Regions from separate parts of the Paenibacillus sp. FSL K6-0276 genome, predicted to be linked through region 1. Evidence: riboswitches for the same ligand, from Rfam matches in the RefSeq annotation. Region 1 holds a riboswitch; the other holds the start of a gene.
The links. A riboswitch is a leader RNA that binds a small molecule or an ion and turns the genes downstream of it on or off. The one in region 1 is predicted to bind S-adenosylmethionine.
Positions count from the first base shown of each region.

Region 2: it holds a riboswitch for S-adenosylmethionine, as region 1 does, so the genes downstream of both, metA (homoserine O-succinyltransferase) here and MHH52_RS24555 (methionine ABC transporter ATP-binding protein) in region 1, are expected to answer to the same signal.

Region 1 is NZ_CP150276.1:5,215,589-5,223,063, reverse strand. It holds gene MHH52_RS24575 (polysaccharide biosynthesis protein) at 1-1,041, shown strand, start outside; gene MHH52_RS24570 (thioredoxin family protein) at 1,096-1,464, shown strand; gene MHH52_RS24565 (heme A synthase) at 1,554-2,498, shown strand; gene MHH52_RS24560 (Cthe_2314 family HEPN domain-containing protein) at 2,665-3,399, shown strand; SAM riboswitch class I at 3,500-3,639, shown strand; gene MHH52_RS24555 (methionine ABC transporter ATP-binding protein) at 3,741-4,757, shown strand; gene MHH52_RS24550 (methionine ABC transporter permease) at 4,757-5,416, shown strand; gene MHH52_RS24545 (MetQ/NlpA family ABC transporter substrate-binding protein) at 5,473-6,339, shown strand; gene MHH52_RS24540 (NifU family protein) at 6,496-6,744, opposite strand; gene MHH52_RS24535 (YuzB family protein) at 6,825-7,079, shown strand; gene MHH52_RS24530 (FAD-dependent oxidoreductase) at 7,146-7,475, opposite strand, start outside.
Region 2 is NZ_CP150276.1:1,771,407-1,778,881, forward strand. It holds gene MHH52_RS08090 (hypothetical protein) at 1-494, shown strand, start outside; gene MHH52_RS08095 (ATP-binding protein) at 709-1,182, opposite strand; gene MHH52_RS08100 (5'-3' exonuclease H3TH domain-containing protein) at 1,369-2,295, shown strand; gene MHH52_RS08105 (ROK family protein) at 2,561-3,442, shown strand; gene MHH52_RS08110 (HRDC domain-containing protein) at 3,655-4,671, shown strand; gene corA (magnesium/cobalt transporter CorA) at 4,758-5,693, opposite strand; SAM riboswitch class I at 6,090-6,220, shown strand; gene metA (homoserine O-succinyltransferase) at 6,336-7,256, shown strand; gene MHH52_RS08125 (PLP-dependent transferase) at 7,292-7,475, shown strand, end outside.

The DNA.
Region 1 (7,475 bases):
GGTAGTATTGCAGCATTTGGTGTCATGATTTATTTTGCAATCAAGCTGCGCCGAGAGGATAAACAGCAAGGATTAAATTACGATACCACTCAAAAATTACCGATTTGGGGAATTTATAAGGATATTTTCACACTATCGATTCCGATCGTGTTATCTTCTCTTACGATTCCAGTAGTGAATGTAATTGACACTTCTCTAGCTGTTCCACTGCTTATCGATCAGATGGGTAGAGAGAGTGCAACAGCAGCTTTGGGTATACTAACTACGCGTGCTCAAAGTGTGGCCGGAATTCCACCAGTACTAGCCATTGCGCTAGGAACCTCGCTGATTCCGATCATTTCAGCTGCCTATGCCCGTCGTGATGAGGGGCACTTGAAGAAGCAAATTACGCTTGCTCTGCGGATTTCTATTCTGACAGGGATGCCAATTGTGTTGGCGCTTGTGGCTGCGGCCTATTCCATCAATGGACTATTGTTCAGTAGCTTGGATGGAAGCGGAATTGTGGCTATGCTTACGATTGGAACGATCTTTCAGATCACAATGATGACAACGAACTCCATTTTGCTCGGTATGGGCAAATCACGTATTTCAATGTATTATGTGCTAGTGGGTATTATTGTTAAATTAGTCGCAAGCTTCTTACTGAGTAAGGTATTTGGGATCTACGGAATTATCGGTGCAACAGCACTTTGTTTCGTAGTTATTACTATTCTTAACTTACGGATGCTGAAATCAATTGTACCTTTCGAAATTATGGGCAAGCGTTGGGGCGGTTTCGCGATCGCGGTTCTTGTGTCCTTTGGAATTGGTTTTGGTTTGAACGAAGCTGGAATTCTGTTAACGAATATAATGCCTGCACGTCTGGCATTTCTGATCACTTGTCTTGTTGTAGGAGCCGCAGTTGTTGTTATTTATCTGGTAATGCTAATTGTACTGGGCGTGCTTACTAAACAGGAAGTCTCCAGTTATCCGCGTGCACTGCAAAAATTGTTGAATCCGCTGATGAAATTACAGCCTGCAAGTGTTCGTATGAGAGAATAAGTTTGACTTCTGCATTACATTTTGCTTCACTTAAAGAATAGAAATTTGACAGATATGGAAGAAAGGACTGAGAAAGTTATGGACAAAATTAGTTCTCCTGCTGAATTTCAGGTAGCCATTCAATCTCCACGATTAACAGTAGCCATCTTTAAGGCAGACTGGTGCTCGGATTGTAAATATATCGATCCCTTTATCCCTGAGGTAGAGCAAACTTATGCAGATCGGCTAACGCTGGTTGAGGTTGACGTAGATGCCGTGGGCGATGTTAGTCAGGAACAAAATATTATGGGCATTCCGAGCTTTGTCGCGTATTCCGATGGACGGGAATTGGTTAGATTCGTTAATAAATTGCGTAAATCCCGCGAGGAAATTGAGAATTTCCTGGATAAAGCGGTTCAAGTGCATCAAAGCCTTCAACAGTAATTCCGGAAAACCACCGCTTTCGCCTGTTCGTGCAAAAGCGGTGGTTTTTTAAAATGCTTCTTCATTACTAAAAACTGCGGGTGATATTTTTGACGACAAATCAGTTGAAATGGCTTAGTTATCTTACTTGCCTTATCATGTTCCTCGCTCTACTCGGAGGGGCGGTAGTAACGAAGACTGGATCGGGATTGGAATGCGGAAATGAATGGCCGCTCTGTCATGGCAAATTAATTCCGGCCTATACTGTAGGTTCGATGATTGAATACACCCATCGCTTGTTTAGCGGATTAGCAGGGTTATTGTCACTTGCCTCGATGTTTGCTTTTTGGCGTTATGCTCGCCACCGGCGTGATTTGCTGGCATATGCATTCATGACTTTACTGTTTGTAATTGTTCAAGGTGGTATGGGAGCGCTTGCAGTAATTAAATCCCAATCTGCCGCTGTAATGGCACTGCATATGGGTTTTTCCTTGATCGCTTTTTCGAGTTCTTTGATGCTCGCTCTTGGAACTAAACGGCGGCATGAAGCTGGCGAATACGATCATAAGATTGAGACTCAGAAGAAGCCTGTCAGCAAAGCATTCCGCAATTTAACCTGCTTTACGGCCTTATATTCCTATGTTGTCGTTTATATTGGAGCCTTTGTTAGTCATACGGATTCACGAGGTGGATGTTCTGGCTGGCCGCTCTGTAACGGTGAATGGGTTCCTGACCTTTCCGGGGGAGTAGGTATTGTTTTTATGCACCGGATTGCGGCTTTAATATTATTCATTCTTACCGCGGTGCTTGGACATTTAGCTTTTTGGAAACATAAGGATTACCCAGAGCTAAGAGCTCTTGGCGTAGCGGCTGTTCTGCTGTGCTTGATGCAGGTGTTTAGTGGAGCTGCTGTGGTTTACACGCTAGATAATGAAAGATTGTACATATTTGCTGCTCTGGCTCATATTTTGTTGATTGCTTGTTTGTTTGGTGTCCTATGCTATATGAGTGTAAGAGTCTGGCAGCTAAGTAGACCTAGAAATGTCGCGTTGTAACACTCTTGGTAGAAAGTTCCCTCCGTGGATAGAGTCGTTTTACCTGCGGAATAATAAAGTGGAAATCGGTATATCGTGGAGCTGATTGGCCAATGCTTACGGCGCGAGTTTTGTACAAAGCAGTCCATGGATGAGGCGCTGAACAAAACTTTAGGAGGACTGGAATATGCTGCGGGTAATACTTGGAGAGCCGCCTCGAAAGAACAGCGGTGTATTGGCTGATGCGATGGAAAACATGGCCACATTTGCAGCCTTACTGCGCAAGGAAATAAGTGCCCATGAGGATAGTGACCATGAATACCGTAAACTGGAGATTTGGACACGTGGACTGATCTCCTCATTGGATGAATTGGAGCAAAGCTGGTTCGCGGCCGCTTTTTACCGGAAATCGGTAATCGCCGGTTATATGGATGATATGTCACCAGTGGAACAGGGCGATTATGCGCGTTATGTTTATTTTTATAAAAATGGATTTATTCGTGTCTTCTCTCTTCTGGACAAGCTTGGGACAGTCCTAAATCATTTTTATGATCTTAAAACATCTAAGTTAAAAGTGCACTTTTCTTATTTTACAGTGCTGCGTCAATTTCAGTTATTGAATGTGCACCCTGCATTAGTGGATCAATTGGAGCAGATCAAGAACTCTTATCGAGATCCACTGGAGAATCTACGCAAGCGCAGGAATGCTGAAATTCACTATATGAATTCCGAAATGCAGGATGACTTGTGGCAGCGGCATCAAGGGCTACATGACAAAATTCAGCTCGAAGATCTGGATAGCCATCTTGAGGATCTAAAGCAATCCCTCGAAATGATCTGTAAAACATTAATCGCGGCATTCAGTTACAGCAATGAGCAGTTGCATAAGGAAATAAGCAAGGTAAAGCGTGTAAGATCATAAGCGTTCAATATATTTCCTTTTGACAAAAAACAAGAAACTCACTATACTTATGCTTGCATTACAGTCTGTACGATTTCAAACATAAAATTTCATACTCTATATCTTATCGAGAGCGGCGGAGGGATAGGCCCGATGAAGCCCGGCAACCGATTTGTATACGGCGCGAGAAGCGTTATGTACAAATGTCATGGTGCTAATTCCTACAATGACGCAAGGTTTGCGGTCGTTGGCAGATGAGAAGGCATTGTCTTAATAAACGCACAGGGCCTCTTGCGATCTGCATCGATCGTAGGAGGTTTTTTTGTATGGAATAAGTGAAATATAAAGGGGGGGCGACGAGCTTGATTAATCTAAAAGGAATAACAAAGGTATATGGAAAAGGCAGCCATGCGGCTACAGCACTTTCCGGATTGAATCTGTCTATCGAGAAAGGTGAAATATTCGGAGTCATCGGGCATTCTGGGGCGGGGAAAAGTACATTGATCCGCTGCATTAATCTGTTGGAGCGTCCGACAGAAGGGGAAGTTTGGGTAGATGGCGTTGAACTAACCAAGCTTTCTCAAGGTCAACTGCAGGAGCAACGGCGCAAGATTGGGATGATTTTTCAACATTTTAATCTGCTGTCTTCTGCGACTGTGTACGATAATATTGCTTTTCCCCTGCGACTCACAGGCACCTCGAGAGCAGATATTGATACAAAAGTGAAAGATTTGCTTGCCCTAGTTGGGCTTGAAGAACACCGGGATAAGTATCCCTCTCAGTTATCAGGAGGACAAAAACAGCGTGTCGGCATCGCACGGGCACTTGCCAGCGACCCTGATGTGCTGCTATGTGACGAGGCAACCTCTGCGCTTGACCCACAAACGACAGACTCTATTCTTAAGCTATTGCTCGATATTAATAAACGGTTCCATCTGACTATTGTGCTGATCACTCACGAAATGCACGTGATTCAGAGCATCTGCGACCGTGTTGCGGTCATTCATGGTGGTGGTATCGTTGAGCAAGGTAAGGTTACAGATGTATTCCTGAAACCGCAGCATGAGGTTACTCGCGATTTCATCCGCAGTGAATCACAGAATGAGGGGCCCCTTCGTACGGCGCTTGACGCTGCTGCTGGGGACAACTCTCAGGCCGTCAAAATTACTTTTTTCGGAGAGAAGACCTACGGCTCTGCACTTTCCAATGTAGTACGTGAAACGGGTGTTAGCTTTGCCATTCTGCATGGCACCATTTCAACGATTAAAGACGTACCTTATGGACAAATGATTGTTCGGTTCGAAGGTCCAGCTGAAGCGATTGCTGTGACGATAGCCGAACTAACCGCTCAAGGCCTTGAAGTGGAGGTGATTTCGTAATGAATTTCGCAGATTTAAACTGGCAAGAAATGATGGATGCTACTATTGCTACCTTGCAAATGTTAATATTCTCCGGATTGTTCACAATTATTCTTGGTTTACCACTCGGAATTCTATTGTATTTATGGGGAAGATCGAATAGTATAGTAATCAGAGTAATTTACTCGGTCTTATCATTCGTTGTAAATATCCTACGTTCCGTACCGTTCATCATTTTGATGGTAGCATTAATTCCTTTTAGCAAAGCCGTTGTTGGAACTTCCATCGGAGTACTCGGTACGATCCCACCGCTGGTGATTGGTGCAGCTCCATTCTTTGCTCGCTTGGTGGAAACAGCGTTAAGAGAAGTGGATCGCGGAGTAATTGAAGCGGCGCAAGGGATGGGAGCATCCACGAATCAGATCGTTATGCGTGTTCTTTTGCCAGAGGCTCGTCCAGGTCTGCTCGCTGGAGTTACGATCACACTGGTTACACTGGTTTCCTATACGGCAATGGCTGGTCAGGTTGGGGGCGGCGGACTTGGTGATCTAGCGATTCGTTACGGCTATCTCCGCTATGAGACGGAAATTATGCTTATTTCTATAACGTTTATTGTAATACTGGTGCAATTGCTGCAAATGGCCGGTGATCGACTCGTAAAATATTACACACGGAAATAAGGTACATCGACATATAGCCTTATTCATACAAACAATAGATTAGAGGGGGATTTACGATGAAAAAAGTACTACTTACATTTTTTAGCCTAACACTGGTTGCGGTGCTTGCGGCTTGCGGTAACAACAATGCTACTAATAATGCTGGGAGCTCGGCTGCTACAACAGCACCAAACGTAGAAGCAACAACTGAACCTGCTGCAGATCCTGTGAAACTGGTTATTGGTGCATCACCTGTCCCTCATGCTGAGATTTTGAAGGCTATTGCTCCATTGCTTGAAAAAGATGGAATTACTCTTGAAATTAAAGAATTCACTGACTATATTCAACCGAACGTACAGCTTGATGAGAAGCAGCTAGATGCTAACTTTTTCCAACACCAACCTTATCTTGATGACCAAAATAAAAATAATAAAACCGACCTGATCTCCGTTGCATCCGTTCACGTTGAGCCTTTTGGAGCTTATTCCAAAAAAATAAAATCGATCGATGAGTTGGCTGACGGTGCGAAAGTTGCCATTCCGAACGATGCTACTAACGGTGGTCGTGCGCTAATCCTACTTGCGAAAAATGGTCTGATTACATTGAAAGATGATACAAACATTGCTGCAACGAAAGCAGATATCATTGAAAACAAGAAAAACCTTAAAATCATTGAGTTGGAAGCGGCTATGCTCCCACGTCAACTGGATGAGGTAGACCTTGCTTTGATCAACACGAACTTTGCACTAGACGCTGGTCTTGTGCCAACCAAAGATGCATTGTTTATCGAGGGTGTGGATTCCCCTTACGCTAACATTCTGGTAACTCGTCAGGACAATAAAGACTCCGACGCGATCAAAAAGCTGGTCGCTGCCCTGAATTCTCCAGAAGCTAAAGCTTTCATTGAAGAGAAGTACGAAGGTGCGATCATTCCAGCGTTTTAAGTAATGAAGCTTATCTAGTCTCTAAATACAACATAGAACCCGCAGCCTAATGGCGTGCGGGTTCTATGTTGTATGTTGTAGGAAGAGGTTAAATCCTCTATAATAAAAAAATCCCGATCTCCTGATAAGGAGAATCGGGATGGCTATTAAATGGGATTAGAATACTTGCATAACTTCTTGTACGCCTTCTACTTCTTCAAGAAGGGCGCGTTCAATCCCGGCTTTCAAGGTGATCGTGGAGCTTGGGCAGCTGCCACAGGCACCCATAAGTTTCAACTTAACGATGCCGTCTTCTACATCGACCAGTTCAACGTCACCGCCATCGCGCTGCAGGAACGGACGAAGCTTATCCAGCACTTCCAATACTTCATCATACATTTCGGTGCTTTGTGCATTCTCACTCATTTCTCAATCACTCCTTTCGTAAGTTCATTATAGTACAAAAAGTTAAAAAATAAAATGGTTAGGCGGAATAGGGGATCATCATGAGACCAATTATTGAATTTTGTGACAGTAACATGGGTCACGGAACAGACAAGCTAATGCATAAGCTGGAGGGAAATCCAGATTACGATGTGATTGAATACGGATGCCTGAACAATTGTGGGGAATGTTATTTAACGCCTTTCGCCATGGTTGAAGGTGACATCGTTGCAGCAGATACTGTTACCGAGCTAGAAGAGAAAATTGATGCTAAAATCAAAGAGCTAGAGGCTTGGTTCAATATGGATCTTGACTAAATTCTTATATTTAAATAAAGGGCTGCTCTCTTCCATTATAAAAACGGAAGAGAGCAGCCCTTAGGTTTATCCTAAAGTGCGTTTCGACATCCAGAGCACCCCGCTCTTGAGGATACGGGGTACCCTTCCTTTGACGGAGCGTTGGCCCATCAAGCCAAATCCAGATTTCTTGCCTAGTGAGCCTAAGGTACCCTTCAGACGAATAGCATGAAGCTTAGGAGTCTCGCCGCGCCATAAGGCTTGAATAACCTGAGCAACCTGCTCCCCTTGTGCTCCTGCAGCTTGAGCGCTTGGTGCGAACGGCAGGCTGGCGCAGTCACCAATCACATACACCTCTGGATAATCAGGTACACGATAATACTCATCCAGAATGATCCGTCCTCCGCGGTCCTTCGG
Region 2 (7,475 bases), 2.7 Mb from region 1:
AACTTGGGGAAGAATCAACGGCAGTCATTGGATCGATCAATACCGTGGGATTAGCACTTAGCCCTAGAGCTATACAACCAGCAACGAGTCTAGGAAATGTGGAGTTGTTTCCTTATAAACTCTCCATTACGAGAGGAGAAGCTACGCTTAGTGGAGGGAAAGACATGCTCAATACCGTTATTCATTATAATCTCTCCAGAAATGGCGATTACGAGACAGGCGAATATGAACACAAGCTCATTATGGAAATTATTGACCCGACCGGACAATCCACGGAGAAGACTTTAACACTCGGCACCGATTTGACCATCGGCAGCAATAAAACATACTCCATTACATTGAATAACAACTTCCGCAAAAATGTAAGCGGAGGGGGAGTTCGCATCAATCTGTATGATGAGTTCCAGGGGCGGAGAATGCTGCTTGGAAGCCAAGCGTATCCAGTGATTTATGAAGAGAGCTCAAGCAAAGGAAACGGCGGCGCGAGCGAATAAAGCATCAAGGAAGGCGCATACGCAGATTTCAATAATGGTATAAATACTTCAAAGAAATCTGGGGTAAGAGCGATCGTAAGAATCCGTATTCGTAGTGATGCTTAGTCTTAATTTATTCGTAGTGATGTTTATTTCTCCATAGGAATTCTCAGTGTCACTTGAGTCCCAACTTCGATAATACTGTTTATTGATAATCCATACTCTGGTCCATACATCAGCTTGGCTCGGTCATGTTCATTTTTGAGTCCATAACATTAGATTTTGTTACTAGTAAATGAGGAAGTCGCTCTGGCGTAATTCCAATTCCATTGTCATTAACTTGAAAAACAATACACGGATTATCCCATTTTGTTGAAACGCTAATTTTTCCGCCGCCTTCTTCTCGGTTTTCAATCCCATGAATAATGGCATTTTCAATGAGGGGCTGAAGCATTAGATTAGGCATGTGGCAAGTAAGAATCTCCTCATCTATTTGGTATTCCACCTCAAAGCTATTGCTGTGCATGATGAGCTGAATACTCATGTAGGATTGTATGTTAAGAATTTCGTCCGAGACTAAGATCATATTGTCGCCCTTATTCAGGGTGGTTCGATAAAATGTGGACAATAACTGAGCCATTTCACGATAGGAAAAGCGGGAGGAAGCTTGGGTTTCGGGAAATAGCAGCAGACTTTGATATCCATTCAAATTGATATAATCAGCTGGGGTTCCTAATAGCGATAGGACAAAGCTTTCGAATTCCGGTCCGACATGTTCAAAAAAGTAACTTTATGCTCCCTTATCAGATCAAGTATTTTCTGATAGAATATTCTTTGTGCAATAGATTGGACAAGTGCTTAATATGAATACAATGATTAAAGGAGAGGTTTATACATGAGAGCAGAAACAACGGGCCGGGTAATGCTTGTAGATGGAATGGCTCTGCTGTTCCGGGCCTTTTATGCGACCTCTTATGGAGGATATATTCGCAAGACAAAAGCTGGATTGCCAACAAATGCGGTGTATGGTTTTTTGCAGTATTTTTTCGATGCGGTAAGTACATTTGAGCCATCTCATGTCGTATGCTGCTGGGATATGGGCAAAGGAACGTTCCGCACAGAGAAGTACGATGGATACAAATCGAATCGGATTGAAGCGCCATTAGAGCTGATTCCGCAGTTCGATCTAGTAAAAGATGTAGTAGCTGAGCTTGGGGTGCCGAATATCGGACTAGCTGGTTACGAAGCGGATGATTGCATTGGTACGTTAGCTTCTTTGTACAGTGATAATTCTGAGGTATATATATTGACGGGTGACCATGATATGCTTCAGCTCATCGATGAGAACGTTAAGGTCGTAATTATGAAAAAGGGTCGCTCTAACTATAAAGTGTATGACCTTGCAGAGTTGCTGGAAGAAAAAGGTCTAACCCCTAGACAGGTCATTGACCTGAAGGGCTTCATGGGTGATACCAGTGACAACTATCCAGGGGTAAAAGGGATTGGTGAGAAGACTGCGCTGAAGCTATTGACCGAATATGGCACAGTTGAAGGTGTAATTGAGAATCTGCATCTGCTTCCTAAAGGTGTGCGTACCAAAATCGAAGCAGATCTGGATATGCTGCATTTATCTCGAGAGCTAGCAGAAATCCGTTGCGATGTACCGGTGGTCTGCGAGCTAACGGAAGCCTTGTGGCAACTACAGCGGGAAACAGCCGCGCGCAAATTTCAAGAACTGGAGTTCGGCAGCCTGATGCATTTGATCGCTGAGGTGCAGGACGAACGGGGAATTGTACAGATTGAGTTAGGCGATTTGGGTTAAGGATAAACTCTCTTCATGCAAAGGGGCATGAAGAGAGTTTTATTAAAATATAAGAACGTATAAGTTTCACGCTATACATTATCCCTATATTTCTCGCTTAAACGCCTTCGGCGTCCTTATAAGGACGCCGAAGGCGTTTATACTTGTTGTGATAGCGCTTCATTCGACGTATAATTAGGGCTGGTAATTGCTTTTTTTAATGATTTTATTCATTGGTGTATGGGTAGCGTATTAACTTCTAACTAGAGAAAGGGAGATAATTGCTGTGAAGCTATTGGGAGCGATTGAAGCAGGCGGAACAAAGTTTGTATGTGGGATTGGTTATGAGGACGGTACTATTATTGACCGTGTGAGCTTTCCGACTACCACTCCAGAAGAAACGATGGGACTAGTGATAGACTATTTTAGAGAGAAGAATGTAGAAGCTTTCGGAATAGGATCTTTTGGACCGATTGATCCTGTGCTGGACAGCCCTACTTATGGCTATATAACAACGACACCAAAACCTCACTGGGGACAATATAATCTGGTGGGTACAATGGCTGAGCAATTTAATGTGCCGATCGGATTTGACACGGATGTGAATGGTGCTGCGCTTGCTGAGAGTAAATGGGGAGCGGCTAAAGGTTTGGACAGCTGCCTTTATATTACGGTTGGGACAGGCATTGGAGCGGGAGCGGTTGTAGGTGGCCAGATGGTACATGGATTGTCTCATCCTGAAATGGGGCATATTCTAGTTCGCAGACATCCAGAAGATACGTTTGAGGGCTACTGTCCATATCATGGCGATTGCCTTGAAGGGTTAGCCGCAGGTCCGGGGATCGGTAAACGCTGGGGACAACCGGCAGGCGAGCTACCGGTGGACCATCCGGCATGGGATATGGAAGCTCACTATCTAGCACATGCACTCATGAACTATGTGCTGATTCTGTCTCCTCAAAAAATAGTAATGGGCGGTGGTGTCATGAAGCAAAGTCACCTGTTCCCGTTAATTCGTACCAAGCTGCAAGAGCTGTTGAACGGTTATGTTCAGCATCCATCTCTTAATGTCGACATCGATAATTATGTTGTGTCACCGGGTCTTGGAGACAATGCAGGGCTTGCTGGAGCGATTGGATTGGCTACATTGGCTTTAGCTAGAAACTAGTATAAAAAGACATTGACTGTAAGGTAATATATGGTATTGTAGAATCTAACAGTATAGCATTTAATGAGGGAGCACCTCTTTCACGTTTATCGTGAGAGAGGTGCTTTTTTGCGTTTCGGGGTCTGATTGAGAAATAGATTCTCTCCCTCCGAAGGAGGCTCTGCCCGGAAGGTTATTATGCTTGCTGTAAGTTGAGAAAGGTAGGGATGAATATGCAAATTGTATTTATGAACCGTTTATCGAGAATATCTGGAGTGGATCAAGAGGTGTACGCCCAGTTGTGGATTGGGGAGGAAGAAGGGATCTGGAGTCTGGGCTGGTGTGATTTTTTAGGAGGAGAGAATTGCATCGAGAATTTATGGTATGAAGGCGGTTCATGGAATGAAATGCTCTGTGTATACAGGCATGAGCTGGCAGTGAAGATGGGAGATGGCTATCGACCCTTGATAGATGGGATATTCCACGAGAAAGATGGTCTTACTGGACGTAATCAGGAGCAGTTGAAGCTTCAATATTACAGCGAACATCATGGAAATGAAGCCATTTATGAGGAGTTATGTACTTGGCGCCGCGGAAAAGCTTCGAGTGAACGGAAGGCGCCCTATATTCTCGCCAGCAATCGTCTGTTGCGCTTGTTAAGCACGTTTCTACCGCATACACCAGAGGAACTGTTGCAAATTCCAGGTGTAGGAGAAGGAAAGGTGACACAGTTTGAGGAAGATTGGCTGGCTATAACTACTGCGGTGGCAAGGGAACATTCCTTTCCTCTGAATTGGGTACACGAAGTAATCGAAGAGGAGTCTTTTGTATCTTGGCTTTATAAACAGAAAGAGGTCAAATATAAGAAGCAACTAGAACGACTGCGCTTACAGCGGATTCTGCTGCAGGGAATCGAGAATGGATTGGGTTTGGAACAACTTAAGGTGAATAGTGGAGTGAACCGCCGTGAACTGATTGAAGCCGTAGAGGAACTAGAAAGAGAAGGTTACTCTGTGGAGAAACTGATCGACGTAGAGCTTGGCTATATGCCGCAGAATGAGCAGGAAGCGGTATGGAATGCTTATGTCGAGCTCGGGGATCTCTTCCTAAAACCGGTGTTACATAAGGTGTATGGAGAGGATTTTTCCGCTGCTGAAGGATTGGATATTTATTATGAGCGTCTGCGGTTGATCCGCATCCGTTTCCGTCGAGAGCAAACGCATAAAGTGGGTATAGCGACTAGTTTATAATTGTGATTTCTCATACCAAAAAGACGAAGGCTTCCGTATACCTTACGGTTACAGGGCCTTCGTCTTGCTTATTCGTCCGATTCGTTTCATAGCCATTCCTTCTTGCGGAATACATACAGCATCCCACAGCCCAGCGTCAACATAACGCCTATAACGCCATAATAGCCGTATTTCGTATGAAGCTCAGGCATATGATCAAAGTTCATACCATAGATTCCCGTAATTACGGTCAGGGGCATGAATATTGTTGTGATCGCCGTAAACACTCTCATAATTTCATTCGCGCGGTTGGCGATACTAGATTGGTATGCCTCTCGTAAGTTGCCCATGAGATCGCGGTACGTCTCAAAGGTTTCAGATATTTTAACCGCATTTTCATAAATATCGCTGAAATATTTCTGCAGCTGATCATCAATCAGACGGAGGTCTTTTTTATTCAGAGTATTGATAACCTCTTTTTGTGGTCCCAGCATCTTCTTCAACCATAGAATTTCACTTCGCAGACCGATAATTTCGCTGAGATGTGACTTCTTGGTGTGCATGAGGATATCCTCTTCTAGCTTCTCAATCCGGGCTTCAATTCGGTCGCCGACGGAGAAATAATTGTCCACGACAAGGTCAATAAGTAAGTAAAGGAACATATCCGGTTCACTTACCTCTTGCTCCCAGAGCATAGGCTTCAAGATTCGCAGCTCATTGATCTTTTGTTTCGTTACGGTGATGATGTAATGTCTTCCAAGGAATACATTGAGCGCCCGTAGGAAAATTTCTTCATCATCAAAGCGGATGCTATTTACAACTATAAAGTAGTGACTTTCGTATATTTCGATCTTCGGACGCTGATCCTCTTCGCTAAGGCAATCCTCAACAGCTAGATCATGTAGGTTGAACAAGGGCTGAAGCAGCTCCAAATCCTCTACATCGGCGTCAATCCAATAGAACCCTTCCGTTGGGGGTGTCAATGTTTCATCAATTTCATCAATAGGTGTAAAAACCCCTGCATTCACCAGCCGGATTTTCATCTGATTCCACTCCTCCTGTCCCCAGGTCTTCACCAGGGACTGCTAATTAAGCACAGAGAAAAAAATCAGCTTGGCCGGGGTTACAATCAATACAAAAGGCCAAATGACGTTTCGAGGGCATGAAGAAGAACTGCTCCCGCCGCCGGCAAGCTGATGATTATCCTGTGTGGTTGCTCATTCTGTACACTTAATTGCGAGCTCGGGTCGCCTTCCATCCTTCTTCTCACCTCATCTTTTCGTTCAGGTATGAAATACTTGTCTAGTATAACAACGGAGTATGCCTCTTTCAAGCTAATTTATTGTGATTTTGAGGCTCCTTCAGCATTGTATGGACTTGACGAAAAGGAGGTTCATGATTTAAAGTGATTTTAAAGTAATTTAATTGAATACAGCTAAATCTTATCAAGAGCAGGTGGAGGGACTAGCCCTATGAAACCCGGCAACCGGCGTGTGAACGCACGGTGCTAATTCTTGCGGAATTTCTGCTGACGCCTAAACGTCTTCAGAATCATTCTGGCAGATGAGAGAGGCGCATATGACTGTAGATATGACCTTTCTCGATTTCCGAGAAAGGTCTTTTTATTGTTCAGCAGGCCGCAGTGCGGCAAAATAACTTAAATTCAGCTAAGGAGTGGAAAGACAATGCCAATTAAAATTCCCGACAGTTTACCCGCGAAAGAAGTACTATCCGGAGAAAATATTTTTGTGATGGACGATAGTCAGGCTTTCCATCAGGATATCCGTCCACTACGGATTGCTATTCTGAACCTCATGCCGACTAAAGAGACGACAGAGACTCAATTGCTGCGTTTAATTGGAAATTCGCCACTACAAGTTGATGTTACGCTACTGCATCCACGTTCCCATATTTCCAAGAATACTTCTGCTGAACATTTGAAGAGCTTTTACAAAACCTTTGACGAGATCAGCCACCGCCGTTTGGATGGCTTAATCGTTACAGGTGCTCCTGTAGAGCAATTGGAGTTCGAGGATGTATCGTATTGGGAAGAACTGAAAGAGATTTTTGAATGGAGCAAGGACAATGTGACTTCAACCATGCATATTTGTTGGGCGGCACAGGCAGGCTTATATCATCATTTTGGTGTTCGTAAAGTGGCATTGCCTGAGAAATGCTTTGGCGTCTTCGCTCATACGATTAATCAAAATAACATTAAATTGTTGCGCGGCTTTGACGAGGTGTTCCATGTACCACACTCCCGACATACCGATGTCTCCCGTGAAGATATTGAGAATAATCCAGATCTGCAGATTCTGGCGGAATCCGAAGAGGCTGGTATGTATCTAGTGGCTACAAACGACGGTAAACAAATATTTGTGACCGGTCATTCCGAATACGATCCTTTATCCTTGAAATGGGAATATGATCGTGATGTGACAAGAGGGATGGAGATGGCTTTGCCGAAACATTACTTCCCTAAAGATGATCCAGATCGAACACCTCCAGCTGTGTGGCGCGCGCATGCCAATTTATTATTCTCTAACTGGCTCAATTACTATGTATATCAAGAAACGCCTTATGATATCGACCCCATTGTTTATTGATAACAGGCTACATTATAAATTAGGAGGCATTAATCATGGATGACAAACTTAGGATTGAAAGCAGACTGGCTCAAATAGGTTCTCAAGAAGATCCAGCCACAGGAGCAATTAATTTTCCGATTTATAATGCAACGGCATTTCGTCATCCAAAACTCGGTCAGAGCACAGGGTTTGATTATAGCCGCACCAAGAGTCCGACCCGTTCAGTGCTTGAGAATG